3 regions of the Vibrio breoganii genome follow, and region 1 is predicted to be linked to each of the others. Evidence: predicted binding sites of a transcription regulator. Region 1 holds the regulator's gene; each other region holds the start of a gene.

Region 1 (4,123 bases):
CGCAAACGCTCTTCAAGTTAAGAGCGGTGATTGGGTTCGAATGGCGGCAGTGTAAACAGAACAACAAGGACGAATTAGATGGAAACGCATTTTATCGCGGGTGAGTGGATTTCAGGGCAAGGCCATGATGTGCACTCTTTATCTCCTTACAACAGTGAGGTTATCTGGCAGGGTCACTCTGCGAGCAAAGGGCAGGTAGAGCTGGCTGTTTCAAGTGCGCGACATGCGTTTTTGAGCTGGAAAAAATGTTCTTTTGAACAGCGTGAGCAAATCGTATTGCGCTTTGCTGAACTGGTTAAAGAAAACGCCGAGTTGATTGCCGAGACGGTAGCTAAAGAGACGGGCAAGCCATTATGGGAAACTCGCACTGAAGCTGCTGCGATGGCAGGCAAGATTGCGCTATCCATTAAGTCGTACCATGAGCGAACAGGCACCAAGCACAAGCAGGTTGCGGGCAACGATGTCACCTTGCAACATAGACCGTTGGGCGTATTGGCTGTATTTGGCCCGTATAACTTCCCTGTGCATCTTCCTAATGGGCATATCGTGCCTGCGCTATTGGCAGGTAATACCGTGGTGTTTAAGCCGTCTGATCTAACGCCACTGTGTGGCGAGCTTGCCGTGAAGCTTTGGCATGAAGCGGGCTTACCCAATGGTGTCATCAACCTAGTCCAAGGCGGTAAAGATACCGGCATTGCACTGGCTGATTCAGCGCAGATTGATGGGCTGTTGTTTACTGGTAGTGCTAACACTGGTCATATCTTACATCGCCAGTTTGCTGGGCAACCTGAAAAAATGCTGGCGCTGGAAATGGGTGGCAATAACCCTCTGATTGTCGGTGAAGATTTTGGTGAGCTGGATGCTGCGGTTCACACTGTAGTGCAGTCTGCCTTTATTAGTGCGGGGCAAAGATGTACCTGTGCTAGGCGCTTGTATGTTGCCAGAGGTGACGCGGGCGATAAGCTCATTGCCAAGTTAGTGAAGGTGACTGGTCAGCTAAAAATGGATCAGCCATTTGCTGAGCAGCAACCCTTTATGGGCACCCTTATCTCACGCACGGCAGCGGAGCAGATTGTGGCGGCGAAACAGTCGTTGATAGACCTTGGCGGCAAGCCTTTGTTGGATGGAAAGCTGCTGGATGATGCCTTTGTTGAGCCGAGCATCTTAGATGTTACTGACATCAAGGCATTGCCTGATGAAGAGTACTTTGGTCCCTTGCTGCAGATCGTTCGTTACAACGACTTCGCAGAGGCCATAGAGCTGGCGAACAACACTAAATATGGCCTATCGGCCGGTCTGATTTCTATTGATGATGCTCAGTGGGAGCTCTTCTCTGACGAAATTCGTGCTGGCATAGTCAACCGTAATCGCCCTATCACGGGAGCGAGCGGTGATGCGCCATTTGGCGGCCCCGGTGCGTCAGGTAACCTTCGTCCAAGTGCATTCTATGCCGCAGATTACTGTGCATATCCTATGGCTTCGATAGCAGGAGATGCGCCAATAATGCCTGAAACATTGTCTCCAGGTATTCAATTCGACTAGTCATCAACAAAGTACTATCAAGGAGGGGTTATGGGTGTCCAAAAGCTATTTGACCAACTGTGGAGTGATTTTAATGGCAGGCTTTGTCCGTCATCGCACACCATTCATGAGCTATTAAAGCAAGATAAGGCGCTAATCAACGATCACATTGCGCTGCGTACCTTCAATTGTTCACCCATAGGCCTAGAGGTATTGGCGAAGCCATTTATCGAGCTTGGCTATAAAGAGGGTGGTGACTATCTCTTTAAAGCGAAAAAGCTGGTTGCTAAGCATTATCAACATCCAGACCCTAATATGCCTAAGGTATTCATCAGTCAGTTGCAACTCGAGCAGTGTTCAAGCGAGTTGCAGGCGATTGTGAAAAAACTATCGGAACAAATTGATCCAAGTAAATTGCAAGGCTCTGCGTTTTTACATGGTGGTCGTTTGTGGGACCTGAGCTTTGAAGATTATCAAAGCCTAGCCAAAGAAAGTGAGTATGCCTCATGGGTAGCTGCACATGGCTTTGGTGCCAATCACTTTACCGTGAGCGTCAATCAATTGGCTCAGTTTGAAGAGGTATCTGAGGTGAATACTTTCCTTAAGGATAACCAATTTGCCATCAACGCTTCCGGCGGAGAGGTGAAGGGCTCTTCTGAGGTACTGTTAGAGCAATCCTCTACAATGGCGGATAAGGTTAAGGTTGTATTTTCTGATGGCGTACAGAGCGTTCCAGGTGGCTTCTATGAGTTTGCCAAGCGCTATGAGGTGTCTGCAGGAAACCTATATCAAGGCTTTGTTGAAGCGTCAGCGGATAAGATCTTTGAGAGTACCAATAATTAGGTAACTAGCTGTCAGTTAGAAGCTCTCAGCTAGAAGAGATAAAAAACGCCGTCATATGACAGCGTTTTTTTTATATCTGGCTACTTTAGAGTGGATTAGCGAGTGCCGTAAACCACAATAGTTTTACCGTGTGCAGAGATCAGGTTCTGCTCTTCAAGCATCTTCAAGATACGACCAACGGTCTCACGAGAACAACCTACAATCTGACCAATCTCTTGACGAGTGATCTTGATTTGCATGCCGTCTGGGTGAGTCATTGCATCAGGTTGCTTCGCTAGGTTCAGTAGAGTCTGTGCGATACGACCAGTAACGTCTAGGAACGCAAGATCACCGACTTTCTGGCTAGTTACCTGCAGACGGTTAGCCATTTGCGAAGAAAGACGCATTAGGATGTCTGGGTTAACCTGAATTAGCTGACGGAATTTTTTGAATGAGATTTCAGCAACCTCACATGGTGATTTAGCTCGTACCCAAGCAGTACGCTCTTGATCATCTTCAAAAAGACCTAGTTCACCGATGAAGTCACCTTGGTTTAGGTAAGAAAGAATCATTTCTTTCCCTTCTTCATCTTTGATCAGTACGGCAACCGAACCCTTAACGATGTAGTAAAGAGTTTCTGCTTTTTCACCAGCATGGATCAGTGTGCTTTTTGAAGGGTATTTGTGGATGTGGCAGTGTGACAAAAACCATTCTAACGTTGGATCTGTTTGAGGTTTACCTAAAACCATATTCTTATCTTCCTCTCTCAGCGAGTATAATTATGTTCCCTGACCTCGCCATATAAGGGGAGCGGGGTGTAGTTGCTGCTACTACTTCAAATTTTATCAGTACGAATAGTATCTTTTTTTTAAGTACATTTCTTGATTTTGATCGGTTTGAATTGTCGATTTTACAAGCAAAACCGTGTCCTCAATCACACTCTGAGACAAGAGTGCGACTCAGATTCAAAATTAGCCGATCTTACCCGTCTCTAGTAATTGTTGCAGTATAGGACGAATAATCAATTCCATAGCAAAACTCATTTTTCCTCCTGGGACAACCAAAGTATTGTGACGAGACATAAATGAGCCATCGATCATTGCCAATAGATAGGGGAAGTCGACATTCTTAAAGCCACGCATACGAATGACCACAAAGCTTTCATCTAAACTAGGGATTCCTTTGGCGTTTAGAGGGTTTGAGGTGTCAACGGTAGGCACTCGCTGGAAGTTGATGTGTGTGCGCGAAAACTGTGGGGTAATAAAGTTCAGGTAGTCGTCCATTGAACGTACAATAGAGTCCATCACCGCTTCGCGTGAATGCCCTCGATCGCGAGTATCGCGAACGAACTTTTGAATCCACTCAAGGTTAACGATAGGCACCATGCCAATCAGCAAATCCACATGCTTAGCAACGTTACAGGTGCTGTCTACGACGCCACCGTGCAAGCCTTCGTAGAAGAGTACATCGCTTTGTGGCAGTTCTTGCCACGGGGTGAAGGTACCCGGCATTTGATTGTATGGCACGGCTTCGTCGAAGGTGTGCAGATAGCGACGCACCTTTCCTTCGCCTTTTTCGCCAAAGTCCTTGAAGAAGTTTTCGAGTGCAGGGAAATCATTGGCTTCAGGGCCAAAGTAACTAATATGTCGACCCTGCTCTTTCGCTTTTCGAATAGCCACATCCATCTCTGGACGGGTGAAACGGTGGAAGCTGTCGCCTTCAACCCAGGCGGCCTTTGCATTCATCATGTTGAACATTTTGCGAAAGGCTTCTGATGTAG
Region 2 (4,123 bases), 1.0 Mb from region 1:
CCAACCAATTGCTCTTGGTCGCTGTACTGAATTGCCGATTCACTTTGCGCTAGGATCTCTCCGCTCAGGTCATGCAAAGACAATTGAATATAATCTCGGCCAACACGCACTGCGATAGAGTGGAACTGAGTCACTTGTGTGGTTAGGGATATTGCTCGTCGGCCACCAGTAGAGGCCTGCTGTGCAACCTCTTGTACTAAATTACATTCCAATAGCTGACGAGTGATCTTAGTGACACTTGCTGGCGCTAAATGGCTCAATTCAGCAATCTGAATGCGTGATATAGGCCCTTGTTGATCAATCAGTCGATAAACAGCTGCGCTGTTCAACTGCTTTACTAGGTCTACGTTGCCAATTTGTCCGCCAGTCATAATTATCCCTGTTTAAATTGACCGTTTACTACGGTCGCTTTAACGTTAAAGTCGTTGTTGAAAATGGTAAGGTTCGCAATCATATCAGGTTTTACGCGACCTAGTTTATGCTCCATGCCCATTGCTTTGGCGGGATAGAGTGTTGCCATGCGCAGTGTTTCATCGAGAGATAAACCTGCATGCTTAACGCAGTTCTCTACGGCTTCAATCATGGTAAGTGCAGAACCGCCCAATGTACCGTCTTCACCCACACACATTCCATCACGAACGTACACGGTCTTACCGACGAAATTGAACTGGTCCATTTCAGCGCCTGCTGGAGCCGTTGCATCTGTTACTAGTACCAGCTTTTCGCCCTTAAGTTTGTGAGCGATACGGATGTTAGCATAATCAACATGATGCCCATCAACGATAATGCCCGCATATACGTCTGGAGTGTCGAATATTGCACCAACGACGCCTGGCTCACGACCTGTCATTGGCGTCATAGCGTTAAATAGGTGAGTGGCAAAGGTAATGCCTTGCTCAAAACTATCACGCGCTTCTTGATACGTTGCGGCAGTGTGACCAATAGAAACAACAATCCCAGCTTCTTTCAGTTGTTTGATGTGCTCAGGTCTGTTTTGTTCTGGGGCTAGGGTTACCTTGGCCACTAGGTCTGAATGCTGGCAAATAAAGCCGATCATCTCATCATCCGATTGACGAATGTATGACTCGGTATGAATGCCTTTTCTTGCAAGGTTAAGGTAAGGACCTTCAAGGTGTAGACCCAGTGACTGATGCTTGTTTTGTTCCTGATATTTACGCTGAGCTTCGATAGCGCTGCGCATACTCTCGTCTGAAGAGGTGATCAGTGTGGGTAGAAAGCTGGTGCAACCGGACTTCAGGTTGGCTTCGTGCATAATCTGCATCGTTTCAGGGGAGATGTCATCATTGAGCATCACACCACCGCAGCCATTTAATTGCAGGTCGATGAAGCCAGGGCTTAGGTTAGCGCCTTGTAGATCGATACGTTCAATGCCTGCGTCTAATGTTTCTTCAAGGCATACCGCCTTGATACGGTCGTTCTCGATGACAACCGCGTGGTTATTTAAAATGTCGCTACCCGTGAAAACGGTGCAGTTCGTTAATGCATACATACTTGCTGCTCCTAATTAAAGATCTTTGATGTTTTCCGCTTCTAACTCGCGGAAATATTTAAGGGTTTTGACTTTCAATTCTTGAGAAGCTGGAGAGTCAGCGACAATAACGGCTTTTGAATGCATCTGCATTGCGCTTACTGTCCATAGGTGATTCACCGAGCCTTCTACTGCAGCTTGCAGTGCTTGAGCTTTATTGTGGCCAGTAATCAACACCATCACTTCTTCTGCATCGAGAAGCGTCGCAACACCGATAGTCAGTGCATACTTAGGCACTTGGCTAATGTCACCATCAAAGAAGCGAGAGTTAGCAATACGTGTTTTTTCGGTCAGCGTTTTAATGCGTGTACGTGATGAAAGAGACGATGCCGGCTCGTTAAATGCGATATGACCATCATGACCCACGCCACCCATGAACAGGTTAATTCGGCCATAAGATTTAATCTTAGCCTCATAAGCTCTGCACACGGCATCGTGGTCTTCAGTGTTGCCATCCAACAAGTTTATGTTTTGCTCTTGAATGTCCACATGCTTGAAGAAGTTTTCATACATAAAGGTGCGGTATGACTCTGGGTGATCGCTAGGCAAGCCAACGTATTCATCCATATTGAAGGTCACCACATTCTTAAAGCTCACTTTTCCTGCATTGTACATTTCAATTAAGTACTTGTAGGTGTTCAGCGGTGTTCCACCAGTAGGTAGGCCAAGCACAAAAGGTCTGTCAGCGGTTGGGTTAAACTTATTTATTGTATTGACAATATGTCGAGCAGACCAACGACCGACGTCTGCGCTTGTTTCTAGTGGGATGAGCCTCACGGTGGATACCTCGCCAAGATTTAAGATTCTGTTTAATTGTCCTTAGTATACTCAAAATGTTCGTTATTTTTAATAGTGAAATAAGTTTTATGATCTACCTAACAAAAACAGGCTGTCTACACAGATTGCTATGACATGGCTCACGTTTTATGGGGTTTTAATTTGCGACGCAAATTTAAGCCATTAAGATGAAGAGGACTAAATTAATCAGCTAAAAAAAGTTTTAAGCTTATTTTCAGATTCCTCAGGGGGAGAAGTAACGTGAACATTCTTGGATATTTTCAGAAGGTAGGTAAGGCGCTAATGGTGCCGGTTGCTACGCTACCAGCAGCAGCGATACTCATGGGTATCGGTTATTGGATTGACCCGACCGGTTGGGGTGGCAACAGTGCACTAGCTGGCTTCCTTATTAAAGCGGGCGCGGCAATTATCGACAACATGTCTTGGCTATTCGCTGTAGGTGTTGCTTACGGTATGTCTAAAGATAAAGACGGTGCAGCAGCACTGGCTGGCCTAGTAATGATGTACGTTGTTACTACTCTTCTATCTCCTGGTGCAGTAGCACAGATTCAGGGTATTAGTGGCGACGCAGTTCCAGCGGCATTTGGTAAGATTCAAAACCAATTCGTAGGTATCCTAGTCGGTATTATCTCTGCTGAGATCTACAACCGCTTCTCGACCGTTGAGCTTCATAAAGCACTAGCGTTCTTCTCTGGTAAGCGTCTTGTTCCTATCTTGACTTCTTTTGCTGGTATCGTAATGGCATTCGTACTTATGTACGTGTGGCCTGCAATCTACGATGGCCTAGTACACTTCGGTGAGTCTATTCAAGGTATGGGTTCTGTAGGTGCTGGTATCTATGCATTCTTTAACCGTCTACTTATCCCTGTTGGTCTTCACCACGCACTGAACTCAGTATTCTGGTTCGACGTTGCAGGTATTAACGACATCCCTAACTTCCTAGGTGGCGCTAAGTCTCTTGCAGAAGGTACTGCAACAGTAGGTGTTACTGGTATGTACCAAGCGGGCTTCTTCCCTATCATGATGTTCGGTCTACCGGGTGCAGCACTGGCTATCTACCACACTTCAAAATCTAAGAACAAAGAAAAAGTAGCGTCTATCATGATTGCTGCAGGTTTCGCTTCTTTCTTCACTGGTGTGACTGAGCCACTAGAATTCTCATTCATGTTCCTAGCGCCAGCACTGTATGTTCTGCACGCTGTTTTGACGGGTGTTTCTGTATACATCGCAGCATCAATGGAATGGATTGCAGGCTTTGGCTTCTCAGCAGGTCTTGTGGATATGGTTCTATCTAGCCGTAACCCACTAGCGAAAGATTGGTACATGCTAATCCTTCAAGGTCTAGTATTCTTCGGAATCTACTACGCAGTGTTCCGTACAGTAATCGTTAAGTTCGGTCTTAAGACTCCAGGTCGTGAAGATGACGAAGATGGTGCTTCAACAACTGTGGGTTCTTCAAACTCTTCTGAGCTTGCGAAGCAGTACCTTAAAGCACTAGGTGGTCACAGCAACATCTCTTCAATTGATGCATGTATCACTCGTCTACGCCTAACTCTAAACGACACGAGCGTAATCAACGAGAAGCAACTGAAAGACTTAGGTGCAATGGGTGTGGTTAAACTAGGTTCAAATAACGTTCAAGTTATCCTAGGTCCACTAGCAGAAATCGTAGCAGGTGAGATGAAACAAATCCCTGCAGATGCTGACCTAACAACTGTACAGCTTCCATCTTAATCAATAACTCCTAGATTATTGTGCCAATGCCTCCCTCGGGAG
Region 3 (4,123 bases), 850 kb from region 1:
TGATGTCGATAACCTCATAGCCGACCGCAACACCCAATGAGGTCTGATGGTCGATGTTTCTAAATTCATCGAGGATGAGGTCGTAGCTGGGCAGGGTGAAATACAGTTTCTTCGAGTAGTAAAGATCGTATTTAGCGGTAAAGCGATGATTGTCTTCTGTGGTTATACTGGTGCCGTTGACTTCCTCGCGAACCTCTTCGTAGACGCCTCTGTAGGTGACGTTAAAGCGCCCAGACGTAATCAGATAACGGACATCACCGGCAATATAATAATCGAAGCTTTCGGTGTTCCCGGATTTAAAGTTTAATCCAGCACTAAGTTCTCCAGTCCATAAGCTTTCACCACTTTTCTCTGATGGTGAAATAGACAGTATGTTCTCTCTTGGATAGGTGACCGAAGGCAGCTCCATGAGATAGACGTTCTCTTCATCAATGACGATATGGCCTTCAATGATGGTGCCATCAAGAAAACGAAGCTGCATGATGTCTTTGGTTCTTAGCTCCTTGATGTCCTTCATCTTTACTTTGTGAACACCCACTTCATCACTATCAAACTCGACTCTTTCGTCGTACATGGCAATGATGTCACCCCCGAGCAGTTCGCCCTTGTGGACGAGTAGCCAATCAAACTTTGTGGGCACAGAGGGTATTTCAATAAACCAAGCAGGAGCAGTCAGTTCCGGCTTTTGGCTAGTTGAGTCTAGCTCTGACTCAGCGAAGCAGGTAAAAGGGAGGGCAATGGCGCAGAAAGCGGCGCTAATTTTCTGTTTGTGAGACGTCATTGTCATAATGAAACCAAATCCTTGTGTTCCATTAAAATTAGACCATTTCTCGTTAAAAAACAGTGAGTTTGTGAAATAGCTTTAAGCAATTATGCGAGGGCGGTTATTTTACTCTCATTAGTTGGTGCTCAGCATGTGAAAACTTAAAAACACGAACTTGTGATGGCTTCATTTTCTCAACAGATTCAAGCATCTCTTGCGTGTAGTCTCTGCGTTTCATCCATTCTAGGTCTTCGTTAAAGTTGTCCTCGCATATGACAAAGGATTCGTCCCTAAAACGGCTTTCTTTAACGTGGACAACCCAAACCCTAGCTTGAAACTCACTGAGTTCTGAAAGCCACTTTTTAGCGGAAGAAAATATTTGGTTGAACATGATATAGAGCCCTAGAAAACAGCGTATAAGAATAACAGATTTCGCTTTTGTAACCACATGGAGATATACGGTACCAAAGTGTCTCTTGTAGCACTCACTTGTCTTCATAGTTTGATGAAAGATAGGGGTTATTGCTGAAATAGGTAAAAACAATTTAGTAAATTCTCAAATTTGGTCGACACTTAACAGGTAGAGTGACGTTGTGTGGAAGGAGTCCAGAATGCAGTCATTAAAAGTTAAAGATTATATGAACCATCAAGCAGTTACATTTACCCCAGGTATGTCATTGTCTGCAGCACTGGAAAAAGTTTTACACTCCGCGCATGTGGGCGGGCCGGTAATTAATGAACAAGAAGAGGTAGTGGGATTCTTATCGGAGCAAGACTTACTCGATAAGTTGATCAAGGTGAGTTATCACTGCCAAGATACGCATATTGTCAGCGACTGTATGTACAAAGACGTGCTTTCAGTCACCCCTGAAACCTCGATCATAGATTTAGCGTCGATGATGCAAGTAGGTAAACCTAAGGTGTACCCAGTGATTGATAATGGAAAACTGGTGGGTATTATTTCACGCAGTGACGTGCTTAAGGCGGTAGGTGCATCTATTGACTTGTGCTTTAAAAACCCAATCTAATCGTTAAAATGTTTTGTGTATTTCAGTTAAGCCTCGATTATTCGAGGCTTTTTTCGTTTTGGAGCGCGAGATTAGGCTTTTGTTATTCTAGAATGTGATAGCAACCGTTTAACCTTGAAACCACTCCAACAAGGTAATTGAAAATCGTGACCATGCTCACAATTGGTCGTGATTATATTGTCTAGAGTAGTCGCTAAATAATGACCACATTAGAAGGGTATTGTGATGACAACTGAACAAAACGTGTTTCACTTGGGTGTAAATAAAACTGATCTGCAGGGCGCAACACTGGCCATTATTCCGGGTGATCCGGACCGTGTGAAGCGTATCGCTGAATGTATGGACAACCCAGTGTTTCTCGCCAGTCATCGGGAATACACTGTCTATCTGGCTGATCTTGCGGGTAAGAAAGTAGTGGTGTGCTCTACGGGTATCGGCGGACCATCCACCTCTATTGCAGTAGAAGAGTTGGCTCAGCTTGGCGTAGATACATTTTTGAGAGTGGGAACAACGGGCGCCATTCAGCCACATGTGAATGTGGGCGATATGATTGTCACCACAGGTTCTGTGCGTCTAGACGGTGCTAGCTTACATTTCGCTCCAATGGAGTTTCCTGCGGTAGCCGATTTCAATATTGCTCTGGCGATGAAGGAAGCGGCACTTAGTGAGAAAGCCACTGTGCATACGGGCGTAACAGCATCGAGTGATACCTTCTACCCAGGTCAAGAACGCTACGACACCTTTAGCGGTCGCGTAGTTAAGCGATTCCAAGGGTCGATGCAAGAATGGCAGGACATGGGGGTGTTAAACTTTGAGATGGAGTCTGCGACCTTACTGACTATGTGTGCAAGTTCAGGACTTCGAGCGGGTTGTGTTGCCGGGGTTATTATCAATCGAACGCAGCAAGAGATCCCTGATCAATCGAAGATGAAAGAGATTGAAGGGCTATCCATTCGCACTGTAGTGGAAGCGGCAAGACGTGTACTTGAGTCTTAATCTGAAGCTTAATTGATTAAAAAAGGCCTGACTTCGGTAGAATATCGAACTCAGGCCTTTTACTTTTTGAGGGATTAGATCAGGTCGGTTCCACCTGCTTTAATTAACCATTCTCGCAAATGGCTTCTCAAATCTTTCAGCTCTTCAGGGCCAATCAAACCCAGCCCTAGATCCATCGCTCGGGTAATGTCGTTATAGCGCAGCGGTCTGAAGCTAACGAGCATTGCTCTCGCTTGTAATCCACCAAGCAGATCACGCAGGGATTCGAGCTTGTAGAGCGTATCGTCACCATCATCACGCATACCCTTGGTCTTACACTCAATGATATGCAGTTTGTTGTTCACAACAGTGGCGACATCCAATTCATTGCGAACCTCTTTTTCGCCAATCTTACGCGTTACTTGAACATTCAAAGAACAGTCTTGGATAGTGGTCAATTCTTGCTGTACAGATTTTACCTGAGTATGCACATAAGACTCTAACCATTCACCGTTAGAGAAGCGTCTTGCTTGCTCGGAACGGAAGGTCAGAACACCGTTACTGTATGCAGCTAGCTCAGAATCCACTAAATCTTGAAGCAGGATATTAAGCTCGCGATAACCTTGCTGCTTTTCAGATAGCGCCACATCAAGCTTTTGCTCTTTGCGACAGGTGGTGGCTAAGAAATTCAGTGTGGCAAGACCGGGGCCAAGCTCCAGAGCGTTACTTGCCCACTTCTCACAGATCTTAAGCAGCGTATCGTCAATCTGGATAGCATCATTAGGATCTGGGAACTCAGATTGAGCACCGAAGATAGTTAGGTAATCAGCAATAGTAATATGGTCTTGTACCTGTGCGTCTTGCAGACCATCAGGGTACAACCAACTTAGGCTGTCGGTGTTGGGCTCAACCACAAAAATAGGCCATCTGTAGCTGCGCACGACTTCATAGACTGAGAGTAAACGGTGGCGAAGTCCGCAGCTTGCGTTAAGTTTGATTTCTTCACCCGTGAGCTTTAAGCGCTCAGCCAACAGGGTGATCTCTTTTTTAATGATGGCAGTGTTGGAGACGTTGGGGATTTCAAAAAACTCACTCTTAATGCCGCGCATACCAAGTACAATGCTCAGTTTATCGAACATAGGTTTTTGAGAGGAATCGCCTATAAAGATCGTATGACGACTTGAGGCTCTATCATCGAGTAAAGGGGTGACCAGTCTGATCGGGTCTTTGTCGATAATACCAATTTGAATTGGCATAAGGGGTCCTTCTTTTAATTGTTATAAGATTCGTCGGAACGAATGCAACCGACATCTTATCTCTATAGATAGCGAGGATGTCTAAAAATTACAATTGCTTA

Evidence for each region. Region 1 encodes CRP, which controls carbon source genes, mostly activating them, when cyclic AMP is high. Its sites were predicted from a motif close to TGTGANNNNNNTCACA; they were not measured.
Region 2: a site for CRP is predicted at 2,456-2,471, ahead of nagE (N-acetylglucosamine-specific PTS transporter subunit IIBC). Genes of this name have one in related genera too.
Region 3: a site for CRP is predicted at 1,937-1,952, ahead of udp (uridine phosphorylase). Genes of this name have one in related genera too.

What each region holds. Positions count from the first base shown of each region.
Region 1 covers NZ_AP024864.1:2,619,997-2,624,119, reverse strand. Annotated here, with positions in the region: gene astA (arginine N-succinyltransferase) at 1-55, shown strand, start outside; gene astD (succinylglutamate-semialdehyde dehydrogenase) at 79-1,542, shown strand; partial or broken gene OCU35_RS12195 (2-oxoadipate dioxygenase/decarboxylase family protein) at 1,567-2,364, shown strand; gene crp (cAMP-activated global transcriptional regulator CRP) at 2,460-3,092, opposite strand; gene OCU35_RS12185 (phosphoribulokinase) at 3,315-4,123, opposite strand, start outside.
Region 2 covers NZ_AP024864.1:811,683-815,805, forward strand. Annotated here, with positions in the region: gene nagC (DNA-binding transcriptional regulator NagC) at 1-371, opposite strand, end outside; gene nagA (N-acetylglucosamine-6-phosphate deacetylase) at 374-1,510, opposite strand; gene nagB (glucosamine-6-phosphate deaminase) at 1,526-2,326, opposite strand; gene nagE (N-acetylglucosamine-specific PTS transporter subunit IIBC) at 2,588-4,081, shown strand.
Region 3 covers NZ_AP024864.1:1,774,572-1,778,694, reverse strand. Annotated here, with positions in the region: gene OCU35_RS08335 (DUF481 domain-containing protein) at 1-787, opposite strand, end outside; gene OCU35_RS08330 (hypothetical protein) at 885-1,154, opposite strand; gene OCU35_RS08325 (CBS domain-containing protein) at 1,375-1,791, shown strand; gene udp (uridine phosphorylase) at 2,017-2,787, shown strand; gene OCU35_RS08315 (Card1-like endonuclease domain-containing protein) at 2,862-4,022, opposite strand.